DNA from 3 places in the Viridibacillus sp. FSL R5-0888 genome. Region 1 is predicted to be linked to each of the others. Evidence: a T-box and tRNA genes for the amino acid it is inferred to sense, from the RefSeq annotation. Region 1 holds a T-box; the other regions hold tRNA genes.

Region 1 (3,865 bases):
CTAAAAGTTGAAGAACCTTTTCAGCGTGGCCTGTTAATTTTTCCAATTCATCATAAGAATCTTCTGGTTTTACGAAACGCACAAGTTCTACTTTATTAAATTGGTGTTGGCGAATTAAACCACGCGTATCACGGCCAGCAGATCCCGCTTCAGAACGGAAAGAAGCACTATAAGCTGAAAAGCCTTTCGGTAAAATATCAGCATCTAAAATTTCATCACGGAAGAAGTTTGTTACCGGTACTTCTGCTGTTGGGATTAAGAAGTAATCTGTATCCGCTAATTTGAAGACGTCTTCTTCAAATTTTGGAAGCTGACCCGTACCTGTTAAACTATCACGATTAACGATTACAGGTGGTAACATCTCTTCATAGCCATGTTCTTCAGAATGTAAATCCATCATGAAACTCATTAAAGCACGTTCTAAACGAGCACCTAGACCACGGTAAAATACGAAACGGCTACCTGTTGTTTTTGCAGCACTTTCAAAATCGATGATGTTCAAATCTGTACCTAGATCCCAGTGTGCTTTAACCTCAAAATCAAACTCAGGAATGTCGCCCCATTTAGCTACTTCCACATTATCATCTTCCGTGTCTCCAACTGGTACACTTTCATGTGGAATATTTGGTAAACGCATCATCATATCTTGGAATTTACCTTCCACCTCACGAAGCTCTGTATCCAATGCTTTAATGTCATCGCCGACTTTACGCATATGTGCGATTTCAGCATCCGCATTTTCTTTATTACGTTTCTTTTGAGCAATTTGTTCAGAAACTTGGTTGCGCTCAGCTTTCAATACTTCTGTTTTTGCGATTAAATCACGGCGTTGTTGATCAAGAGTTTCAAATTGATCAAAGGTTCCTAAATCTTCATTACGGTGAGATAGCTTTTCTTTAATTTCCGTATAATTATCACGGATTCGTTTAATATCTAACATATGTCCATTCCTCCAGTTTTGTAAATTCGATAATAGAAATGTATCAAGGTAATCTTACAAAACAATACTTTAGGTCTAGGATATACTAAAAATAAGCAACAAAAAAGCCCTCATCCCCATGAAAGGGACGAGAGCATACCCGCGTTGCCACCCTAATTGATTGCACCTAAATGCAATCCACTTGTTTCATAACGGCTTGTTGGCCGGCCACAGCCTACTAAAGATTCAGCTGAGCAACTCCAGGACGGATTCACAAGGTTTTTTATCGACTTACACCAACCGTCGACTCTCTATAAAAAAAACTTACTTGCTACTACTTCCTATCATCGTGTTTAATTTGAATTTTATCCATACTTTACAATAGATTTCACCGTTTTGCAAGTGTGGTCAAAACACTTTTCTCAACCATCTGCACAAAGTATGCCATGATTCGTTGATCCTCTGTCAATTCCGGATGAAATGAACAGCCTAAAAACTGTCCATCTTTCGCTAAAACAACGCGTCCATTACACTGTGCTAATACTTCAACATTCGATCCCACTGATACAATATGAGGTGCACGTATAAATACTGCCGGGAAGTTTTCACCAATATTTTTTATAGAAAGGGGTATTTCAAAGCTATCAATCTGTCTACCAAATGAATTACGTTCAACAATAACATCCATTACGCCAATATGGGGCGTTTGCTGGCCAATGACATTTTTCGCTAATAATATTAATCCTGCACAAGTACCAAATATTGGTTTACCATCGTCAGCAAATTGACGAAGGGGTTTCATCATGCTGTAACGGTCAATTAGCTTCCTCATCGTTGTACTTTCACCACCCGGTAGTACAAGACCTTCTAGCTCCTTTAATTGTTCTGCATTCTTTACAACAATTGGAACAGCACCAGCTGCTTCTATAGCTTGAACATGCTCACGTACAGCACCTTGCAAACCTAAAACACCGATTTTCATCATCTTACCAGCCTCGATCTTGCATACGATCTTGTGGATTTAAGCGGGAGATTTCGATACCTTTCATCGGAACCCCAAGTTCCTTCGAAATTTCAGCGATTAATTTATAATCCTTGTAATGAGTTGTTGCTTCTACAATGGCTTTTGCAAACTTGGCAGGATTTTCAGATTTGAAGATACCTGAGCCTACAAAAACACCATCTGCTCCAAGCTCCATCATTAATGCTGCATCAGCGGGAGTTGCTACTCCACCAGCAGCAAAATTTACAACCGGTAATCGACCTAAACGGTTGATTTCTAATAAAAGTTCATAAGGTGCACCTAAAATTTTTGCCTCTGTCATTAGTTCATCTGGTGTCATGTTTGCAACTTTACGTACCTGTGCATTCACTTGACGTATATGGCGAACAGCTTCAACTATATTACCCGTTCCTGGCTCACCCTTTGTACGAAGCATCGTTGCCCCTTCAGCAATACGACGTGTTGCTTCACCTAAATCGCGACATCCACAAACAAAGGGCACTTTATAATCGCTTTTTAGCAAATGATATTCTTCATCTGCTGGTGTTAACACCTCACTTTCATCTATGTAATCTACGCCCATTGCTTCTAAAACACGAGCTTCTACAATATGGCCAATTCGCGCTTTTGCCATTACAGGTATTGATACGGCTGACATCACTTCTTCCACAATTCGAGGATCTGCCATACGCGCTACTCCACCAGCAGCTCGGATATCAGACGGTACACGCTCCAGAGCCATAACAGCAACTGCGCCCGCCTCCTCAGCAATTTTTGCTTGCTCAGCATTAATTACATCCATAATTACGCCACCCTTTTGCATTTCTGCCATTCCACGTTTTACTCGAACTGTACCTGTTAGATTTGTCATTTCCATCGCCTCCATTTTCTTGTATGATGTTAGTATAATGAAAATTGACCATATAAAAAGATTCAGTTTACACGTAAATCATATGGTCAGAAGAGGTGATATGATGGATATGCTTATGTTTCAGCTAGAAAGAAACTCTATTAAACCTATGTACGAACAGCTTTACGAAGGCATTAAGAAGGGCATTACAGAAGGTACAATACCAACTGAATCTAAACTCCCTTCAAAAAGAAAATTAGCTGAATTTTTAAATATTAGTCAAACAACAATTGAACTCGCCTATGCACAATTGCTAGCAGAAGGCTTTATTGCCTCAATGCCTCGCGTCGGATATTTTGTAGAAGCTGTTGAAGAACTTGCTTATGTAGAAAAAGATATTCAACATCCAGCGATTCCACCTTCCTTATCCCGAGAAACATTTAAAATAGATTTTAACCCGGGACAAATTGATACAGAATCATTCCCATTCCATCTATGGAGGAAATATGCGAAGGAAGCAATTGATGAGCAATCTCAAGATCTATTACTAATTGGCTCGCCCCAAGGAGAGCAAGAATTACGCGAGGAAATTGCAACGTATTTATATCAATCAAGAGGTGTTATATGCGCACCCAATCAAATTGTAATTGGCTCTGGAACAGAACAACTTATGCCTATGATTATTCGCCTCCTAGGAGCCTCTTCTCGCTTTGGAATTGAAAATCCAGGTTATCCTTTAACCCATCACATATTTAAGCAAACAGATCGTCCTGCTATACCGATAAATGTAGATGATGAAGGTCTATTGGTCAATGATTTGGAGAACTCTAAGGCTAACGTTGTCTATGTCACGCCTTCGCATCAATTTCCGACTGGCGCAGTATTATCTGCCCCGCGTAGAGCACAGCTTTTAAACTGGGCTTCTCAAAAGGATGATCGTTATATCATCGAAGACGATTATGATAGTGAATTTCGTTATATTGGGAAACCAATTGCTGCATTACAGGGAATGGATAAAAGTGACAGTGTGATTTACATAAGTACCTTTTCTAAATCACTCATGCCTTCGCTACGTATTGCCTATTTTGTACTA
Region 2 (3,865 bases), 840 kb from region 1:
TAAGTAATAAAGAATATCTTTTCCACATCCCAATTTTCACCCCTTATTTGTCAATCGATTGATGAAATTGTATTTCCCCCTTCTACATACAATAAAATCTATATATTTCCATTTTATAATTATGTAAATTTAATATGTATATAAATTTCTGAAGATTCCATAAAATATCTTTCTAATTTCACATAGTTGTCATTAATATTGAGCACAACAAAAATGGAACTGTATCCCCACAGTCCCATTTTTACTTTATTCTATTTGATCGCTAGGTGAATCTGAGGAACCGTATGCTTCTACTTCTAGAAAACTGTCCTCATTATCAACAATCGATCTTTCATCCTGTATAGGTCTCTCTGTTGATGCATTTAATAGTTCCTCCTCAACAGGTCTGTCAGTAGGTACCTTATTTTCTGGTACATGTTCAACACATGTCAGTGCTGTTGGAATAGCCTCTAATCGACCAAATGGAATGTCTTCTCCACATTCACTACATTTTCCATAAGAACCATCATCAATAGCTCGCAACGCAGCCTCAAGTTTTTCAATTTCTTGTTCATTATGCTCGCCTATCGCCATTTCTGTTACTTGATCTGTTAAATCAGTTGCTTGATCTGCAGGATGGTTGTCATAATTGGATAACTCTGTTGAGTCTGGGGGCTCATGTGTATATTTTCTTCCCTGCAACACAAATAATTCTTGTATCATTTGATTTTTTAAATTTTGATATTTTGTGTTCGTCATTTTATTCCTCCATTAATATAACCTATTTTTATTATTTCCTATATTTTTTAAATCAAACATAAAAAAGAGTACTGCTTTTTGCAGTACTCTAAATATCCATTCCAGTATAGATTAATATAGCATCTCTTAAAAGTTGTGCTGTACCATTTTGCTCTTTATCATAATAGCTCGTGAAACGTTCATCTGCTGTATACATTTCTGCAAGTCCTGCATGTGCTTCTTTACTATACTTTGGCCAATAATACATTAACCATCGCTTATGTGCTTCGGCAGCACGCTGAGCAACATCACTATCAGCTTGACCAGTTTCCATTGCTTGCTTTAATAATCTCTTCACGTCTTGCTCTAATGCTTGCACTTCTTCATATTGCTGCTCAGTCATTTGTTGCACTTTATTATTGGAAGCATCAACTGTAGTATCTCCGTAATTTTGACGTATCTCTTGACCATATTGTTTTTCATTATCTAAAATCATTTTTTCCTTTAAACCTTCAAACTTTTCTTCATTCGACATTTGAATTCCTCCATTCATAGCACTGATCGTTTTAGTTACCGTTGTTATCATGACATCTAATTGGTGGCGTTTCTCCATTAATGCCTTATAATGCTCCATTAAGGCATTCTTATAGTCAAAATTCTCGACTGTTATGATTTCTTTAATGACTTCTAACTTAAAGCCTAATTCACGATAAAATAATATTTGCTGTAACAAATCAATCTCTTCTTGCCCATAAATACGATAACCTGAAGAATTTACACGTGCAGGTTTTAACAAGCCTAGATCATCATAATAACGCAATGTTCTTGAACTAACTCCTGACAGCTGAGCAAGTTTTTGAATTGTCATTTCCATCTTCTTTCACCTCCATGTTTCTACTATATAGTTTGACGTAACGTTAAGGTCAACAGTATTTAAAATAAAAAATCTAAGTATCGGCAATCAGCCTTTACTTAGTATGTTACTTTCATTATCTGCAAAAATAGCTTTAACTCATTAAAAAAATGCCTTTTCAATTTACTTTCCAAACGCAAAAAAACCATTAGAATCATATTTGATTCTAATGGTTTTTAAAGTATGACCCCTACGGGATTCGAACCCGTGTTACCGCCGTGAAAGGGCGGTGTCTTAACCGCTTGACCAAGGGGCCTATATGGCGGAGAAGGAGGGATTTGAACCCTCGCGCCGCTTACGCGACCTACACCCTTAGCAGGGGCGCCTCTTCAGCCACTTGAGTACTTCCCCATATATGGCTCCGAAGGTAGGACTCGAACCTACGACCGTCCGGTTAACAGCCGGATGCTCTACCACTGAGCTACTTCGGAAAAATTTTAATGGTGGGCCTAAATGGACTCGAACCATCGACCTCACGCTTATCAGGCGTGCGCTCTAACCAGCTGAGCTATAGGCCCATAAAATTGGAGCGGGTGAAGAGAATCGAACTCTCGACAACAGCTTGGAAGGCTGTGGTTTTACCACTAAACTACACCCGCATCATGGTGGGTCAGGACGGAATCGAACCGCCGACACTTAGAGCTTCAATCTAATGCTCTACCAACTGAGCTACTGACCCATGATGATTAATACAATATTTTTAAAAAATGGCGGTCCGGACGGGACTCGAACCCGCGACCTCCTGCGTGACAGGCAGGCATTCTAACCAACTGAACTACCGGACCATTTGGTTGCGGGGACAGGATTTGAACCTGTGACCTTCGGGTTATGAGCCCGACGAGCTACCGAACTGCTCCACCCCGCGATAATGATATTATGAAATTAAATTTTAAAAAATGGAGGAGGAAGAGGGATTCGAACCCCCGCGCGGTATGACCCGCCTGTCGGTTTTCAAGACCGATCCCTTCAGCCAGACTTGGGTATTCCTCCAAAAAATATAACGTTGTGTAGATGGTGGACCTTGCAGGACTCGAACCTGCGACCGGACGGTTATGAGCCGTCTGCTCTAACCAACTGAGCTAAAGGTCCTTTAGTTTGGTTAGTATGGCGGCAGAGGGGATCGAACCCCCGACCTCACGGGTATGAACCGTACGCTCTAGCCAGCTGAGCTACGCCGCCATGATGGTATTAAATTTAGTAATAAATTGGTGGAGCCTAGCGGGATCGAACCGCTGACCTCCTGCGTGCAAGGCAGGCGCTCTCCCAGCTGAGCTAAGGCCCCATAGGGTTGAAAGTATTAATGGTCGGGAAGACAGGATTCGAACCTGCGACCCCTTGGTCCCAAACCAAGTGCTCTACCAAGCTGAGCTACTTCCCGTTAATGGCGCGCCCGGCAGAAGTCGAATCCACAACCTTCTGATCCGTAGTCAGACGCTCTATCCAATTGAGCTACGGGCGCATTTATATCACTTATATTATATTAAAATATGGTGCCGAGGACCGGAATCGAACCGGTACGGTAGTCACCTACCGCAGGATTTTAAGTCCTGTGCGTCTGCCAGTTCCGCCACCCCGGCATATTTTGGAGCGGAAGACGAGGTTCGAACTCGCGACCCCCACCTTGGCAAGGTGGTGTTCTACCACTGAACTACTTCCGCAATATGCTGATAAACTTAAAAATTATGGTGCGGGTGAAGGGAGTCGAACCCCCACGCCTTGCGGCGCTAGATCCTAAGTCTAGTGCGTCTGCCAGTTCCGCCACACCCGCATATAATGTTTTTTAAAAATGGTGAGCCATGTAGGATTCGAACCTACGACCCTCTGATTAAAAGTCAGATGCTCTACCAACTGAGCTAATGGCTCATATAAAATGAATGGTGCCGGCGAAAGGAGTCGAACCCTCGACCTACTGATTACAAGTCAGTTGCTCTACCAACTGAGCTACACCGGCATTGTTTATTTAAAATAATGGTGGAGGATGACGGGATCGAACCGCCGACCCCCTGCTTGTAAGGCAGGTGCTCTCCCAGCTGAGCTAATCCTCCATATTGTTCGCCTAGCAACGTCCTACTCTCACAGGGGGAAACCCCCAACTACCATCGGCGCTAAAGAGCTTAACTTCCGTGTTCGGCATGGGAACGGGTGTGACCTCTTTGCCATCGTCACTAGACTATTTTCTTAAGGACAAGAATTATTATAACATCTTTTTTAAAGTTTAGCAAGTGTTTTTTGCTA
Region 3 (3,865 bases), 580 kb from region 1:
CTCATAATGAGAACTCTTAAGAAAATTTATATTTAGGATACCGGTGGTCGGGGTCGAACCGACACTCTCGAAAGAACACGATTTTGAGTCGTGCGCGTCTGCCAATTCCGCCACACCGGCATAATATTATTATAGATTATATGTAGTTATTTTAAAAATAATTGGAGGCGGCAACCGGATTTGAACCGGTGGTAGAGGTGTTGCAGACCTGTGCCTTACCACTTGGCTATGCCGCCGTAAATAGAAAATGGAGCGGAAGACGAGGTTCGAACTCGCGACCCCCACCTTGGCAAGGTGGTGTTCTACCACTGAACTACTTCCGCAAATTTAACTGGGGTACCTGGATTCGAACCAGGGCATGACGGAATCAAAATCCGTTGCCTTACCGCTTGGCTATACCCCAATAATATGGGGCGACTGATGGGAATCGAACCCACGAATGCCTGAACCACAATCAGGTGCGTTAACCACTTCGCCACAACCGCCATAATATTATTATTATATCTAAATTATTTTATTGTCAAAAATTAAATGGGGCGACTGATGGGAATCGAACCCACGAATGCCTGAACCACAATCAGGTGCGTTAACCACTTCGCCACAACCGCCATAATATAATTTAAATTGGCAGGGGCAGTAGGAATCGAACCCACATCAAAGGTTTTGGAGACCTCTATTCTACCGTTAAACTATGCCCCTAAAATAAAAAAATGGTGGAGGGGGACGGATTCGAACCGCCGAACCCGAAGGAGCGGATTTACAGTCCGCCGCGTTTAGCCTCTTCGCTACCCCTCCAGAAAAACATGGTGCCGGCGAAAGGAGTCGAACCCTCGACCTACTGATTACAAGTCAGTTGCTCTACCAACTGAGCTACACCGGCATTATTATGGTGGGTCAGGACGGAATCGAACCGCCGACACTTAGAGCTTCAATCTAATGCTCTACCAACTGAGCTACTGACCCATAATAATTTAATATTCTTTTTTAAAAAATGGCGGTCCGGACGGGACTCGAACCCGCGACCTCCTGCGTGACAGGCAGGCATTCTAACCAACTGAACTACCGGACCATTTGGTTGCGGGGACAGGATTTGAACCTGTGACCTTCGGGTTATGAGCCCGACGAGCTACCGAACTGCTCCACCCCGCGATAATGGTATTATTGACTTAAATGGTGGAGGATGACGGGATCGAACCGCCGACCCCCTGCTTGTAAGGCAGGTGCTCTCCCAGCTGAGCTAATCCTCCGTATAACGTTATAAATGGTGACCCCTACGGGATTCGAACCCGTGTTACCGCCGTGAAAGGGCGGTGTCTTAACCGCTTGACCAAGGGGCCATTTAATAAATGAGAATGTGTATGGCGGAGAGCAAGGGATTTGAACCCTTGAGACAAGGTTACTCGCCTACACGATTTCCAATCGTGCTCCTTCGGCCACTCGGACAGCTCTCCAAAAATGGCTCCGAAGGTAGGACTCGAACCTACGACCGTCCGGTTAACAGCCGGATGCTCTACCACTGAGCTACTTCGGAATAATATGATCGCCTAGCAACGTCCTACTCTCACAGGGGGAAACCCCCAACTACCATCGGCGCTAAAGAGCTTAACTTCCGTGTTCGGCATGGGAACGGGTGTGACCTCTTTGCCATCATCACTAGACTATTGTATTACCTAAGGACAAGAATAATTATATCATCTTTTTTAAATTTTAGCAAGTGTTTTTTGCTATTTTAGAAAAGTTTTTTATTATTCTCTCAAAACTGGATAAATTACATTGAAGTTTGTTAAGTAAAATTTGGTTAAGTCCTCGATCTATTAGTATTCGTCAGCTCCGTATGTCGCCACACTTCCACCTCGAACCTATCTACCTCATCGTCTTTGAGGGATCTTACTTACTTGCGTAATGGGAAATCTCATCTTGAGGGGGGCTTCATGCTTAGATGCTTTCAGCACTTATCCCGTCCACACATAGCTACCCAGCGATGCCCTTGGCAGAACAACTGGTACACCAGCGGTGTGTCCATCCCGGTCCTCTCGTACTAAGGACAGCTCCTCTCAAATTTCCTACGCCCACGACGGATAGGGACCGAACTGTCTCACGACGTTCTGAACCCAGCTCGCGTACCGCTTTAATGGGCGAACAGCCCAACCCTTGGGACCGACTACAGCCCCAGGATGCGATGAGCCGACATCGAGGTGCCAAACCTCCCCGTCGATGTGGACTCTTGGGGGAGATAAGCCTGTTATCCCCGGGGTAGCTTTTATCCGTTGAGCGATGGCCCTTCCATGCGGAACCACCGGATCACTAAGCCCGTCTTTCGACCCTGCTCGACTTGTAGGTCTCGCAGTCAAGCTCCCTTATGCCTTTACACTCTACGAATGATTTCCAACCATTCTGAGGGAACCTTTGGGCGCCTCCGTTACTCTTTAGGAGGCGACCGCCCCAGTCAAACTGCCCGCCTGACACTGTCTCCTACCCCGCTAAGGGGCATGGGTTAGAAGTTCAATACATCTAGGGTAGTATCCCACCAACGCCTCCTCCGAAGCTGGCGCTCCGGAATCTCTGGCTCCTACCTATCCTGTACAAGATGTATCAAAATTCAATATCAGGCTACAGTAAAGCTCCACGGGGTCTTTCCGTCCTGTCGCGGGTAACCTGCATCTTCACAGGTACTATAATTTCACCGAGTCTCTCGTTGAGACAGTGCCCAGATCGTTACGCCTTTCGTGCGGGTCGGAACTTACCCGACAAGGAATTTCGCTACCTTAGGACCGTTATAGTTACGGCCGCCGTTTACTGGGGCTTCAATTCGCACCTTCGCTTGCGCTAAGCACTCCTCTTAACCTTCCAGCACCGGGCAGGCGTCAGCCCCTATACGTCACCTTACGGTTTTGCAGAGACCTGTGTTTTTGCTAAACAGTCGCCTGGGCCTATTCACTGCGGCTCTCTCGGGCTTTCACCCTACTAGAGCACCCCTTCTCCCGAAGTTACGGGGTCATTTTGCCGAGTTCCTTAACGAGAGTTCTCTCGCACACCTTAGGATTCTCTCCTCGACTACCTGTGTCGGTTTGCGGTACGGGCACCTTTTACCTCGCTAGAGGCTTTTCTTGGCAGTGTGAAATCAGGAACTCCGGACATACGTCCTCGTCATCACAGCTCAACGTTATAGAAATGGGATTTGCCTCATTTCACGCCTCACTGCTTGAACATGCATAACCAACAGCATGCTTACCCTATCCTACTGCGTCCCCCCATTGCTCAAATGGTAAATAGGTGGTACAGGAATATCAACCTGTTGTCCATCGCCTACGCCTATCGGCCTCGGCTTAGGTCCCGACTAACCCTGAGCGGACGAGCCTTCCTCAGGAAACCTTAGTCATTCGGTGGACGGGATTCTCACCCGTCTTTCGCTACTCATACCGGCATTCTCACTTCTAAGCGCTCCACCAGTCCTTCCGGTCTGACTTCACAGCACTTAGAACGCTCTCCTACCACGGACATCTAAGATGTCCATCCACAGCTTCGGTGAATTGTTTAGCCCCGATACATTTTCGGCGCAGCGTCACTCGACCAGTGAGCTATTACGCACTCTTTAAATGATGGCTGCTTCTGAGCCAACATCCTGGTTGTCTAAGCAACGTCACATCCTTTTCCACTTAACAATTACTTTGGGACCTTAGCTGGTGGTCTGGGCTGTTTCCCTCTTGACTACGGATCTTATCACTCGCAGTCTGACTCCCGTGCATAAATCACTGGCATTCGGAGTTTGTCTGAATTCGGTAATCCGGGATGGACCCCTAGTTCAAACAGTGCTCTACCTCCAGGATTCTTTATCACGAGGCTAGCCCTAAAGCTATTTCGGAGA

What was found. A T-box is a leader RNA that pairs with one kind of tRNA and senses whether it is charged. The one in region 1 lies ahead of serS (serine--tRNA ligase), so its partner is inferred to be a tRNA-Ser.
Region 2: it has a tRNA-Ser gene. The T-box ahead of serS (serine--tRNA ligase) is inferred to sense a tRNA for this amino acid. The anticodon was not compared.
Region 3: it has a tRNA-Ser gene. The T-box ahead of serS (serine--tRNA ligase) is inferred to sense a tRNA for this amino acid. The anticodon was not compared.

The regions. Positions count from the first base shown of each region.
Region 1 is NZ_JBBPAU010000001.1:25,815-29,679, reverse strand. Features, by position in the region: gene serS (serine--tRNA ligase) at 1-940, opposite strand, end outside; T-box leader at 1,061-1,276, opposite strand; gene pdxT (pyridoxal 5'-phosphate synthase glutaminase subunit PdxT) at 1,308-1,901, opposite strand; gene pdxS (pyridoxal 5'-phosphate synthase lyase subunit PdxS) at 1,906-2,793, opposite strand; gene pdxR (MocR-like pyridoxine biosynthesis transcription factor PdxR) at 2,897-3,865, shown strand, end outside.
Region 2 is NZ_JBBPAU010000001.1:865,040-868,904, reverse strand. Features, by position in the region: gene MKY02_RS04355 (MFS transporter) at 1-28, opposite strand, end outside; gene MKY02_RS04350 (TraR/DksA C4-type zinc finger protein) at 247-738, opposite strand; gene MKY02_RS04345 (MerR family transcriptional regulator) at 827-1,591, opposite strand; tRNA gene MKY02_RS04340 (tRNA-Glu) at 1,815-1,886, opposite strand; tRNA gene MKY02_RS04335 (tRNA-Ser) at 1,891-1,981, opposite strand; tRNA gene MKY02_RS04330 (tRNA-Asn) at 1,987-2,061, opposite strand; tRNA gene MKY02_RS04325 (tRNA-Ile) at 2,072-2,148, opposite strand; tRNA gene MKY02_RS04320 (tRNA-Gly) at 2,156-2,229, opposite strand; tRNA gene MKY02_RS04315 (tRNA-Phe) at 2,234-2,309, opposite strand; tRNA gene MKY02_RS04310 (tRNA-Asp) at 2,339-2,415, opposite strand; tRNA gene MKY02_RS04305 (tRNA-Met) at 2,419-2,495, opposite strand; tRNA gene MKY02_RS04300 (tRNA-Ser) at 2,528-2,620, opposite strand; tRNA gene MKY02_RS04295 (tRNA-Ile) at 2,643-2,719, opposite strand; tRNA gene MKY02_RS04290 (tRNA-Met) at 2,736-2,809, opposite strand; tRNA gene MKY02_RS04285 (tRNA-Ala) at 2,837-2,912, opposite strand; tRNA gene MKY02_RS04280 (tRNA-Pro) at 2,932-3,008, opposite strand; tRNA gene MKY02_RS04275 (tRNA-Arg) at 3,013-3,089, opposite strand; tRNA gene MKY02_RS04270 (tRNA-Leu) at 3,119-3,207, opposite strand; tRNA gene MKY02_RS04265 (tRNA-Gly) at 3,214-3,288, opposite strand; tRNA gene MKY02_RS04260 (tRNA-Leu) at 3,314-3,398, opposite strand; tRNA gene MKY02_RS04255 (tRNA-Lys) at 3,418-3,493, opposite strand; tRNA gene MKY02_RS04250 (tRNA-Thr) at 3,506-3,581, opposite strand; tRNA gene MKY02_RS04245 (tRNA-Val) at 3,600-3,675, opposite strand; rRNA gene rrf (5S ribosomal RNA) at 3,685-3,800, opposite strand.
Region 3 is NZ_JBBPAU010000001.1:601,651-605,515, reverse strand. Features, by position in the region: tRNA gene MKY02_RS03025 (tRNA-Leu) at 39-120, opposite strand; tRNA gene MKY02_RS03020 (tRNA-Cys) at 163-236, opposite strand; tRNA gene MKY02_RS03015 (tRNA-Gly) at 249-323, opposite strand; tRNA gene MKY02_RS03010 (tRNA-Gln) at 332-403, opposite strand; tRNA gene MKY02_RS03005 (tRNA-His) at 410-485, opposite strand; tRNA gene MKY02_RS03000 (tRNA-His) at 533-608, opposite strand; tRNA gene MKY02_RS02995 (tRNA-Trp) at 626-699, opposite strand; tRNA gene MKY02_RS02990 (tRNA-Tyr) at 712-795, opposite strand; tRNA gene MKY02_RS02985 (tRNA-Thr) at 805-880, opposite strand; tRNA gene MKY02_RS02980 (tRNA-Phe) at 888-963, opposite strand; tRNA gene MKY02_RS02975 (tRNA-Asp) at 993-1,069, opposite strand; tRNA gene MKY02_RS02970 (tRNA-Met) at 1,073-1,149, opposite strand; tRNA gene MKY02_RS02965 (tRNA-Val) at 1,172-1,247, opposite strand; tRNA gene MKY02_RS02960 (tRNA-Glu) at 1,263-1,337, opposite strand; tRNA gene MKY02_RS02955 (tRNA-Ser) at 1,360-1,451, opposite strand; tRNA gene MKY02_RS02950 (tRNA-Asn) at 1,457-1,531, opposite strand; rRNA gene rrf (5S ribosomal RNA) at 1,543-1,658, opposite strand; rRNA gene MKY02_RS02940 (23S ribosomal RNA) at 1,795-3,865, opposite strand, start outside.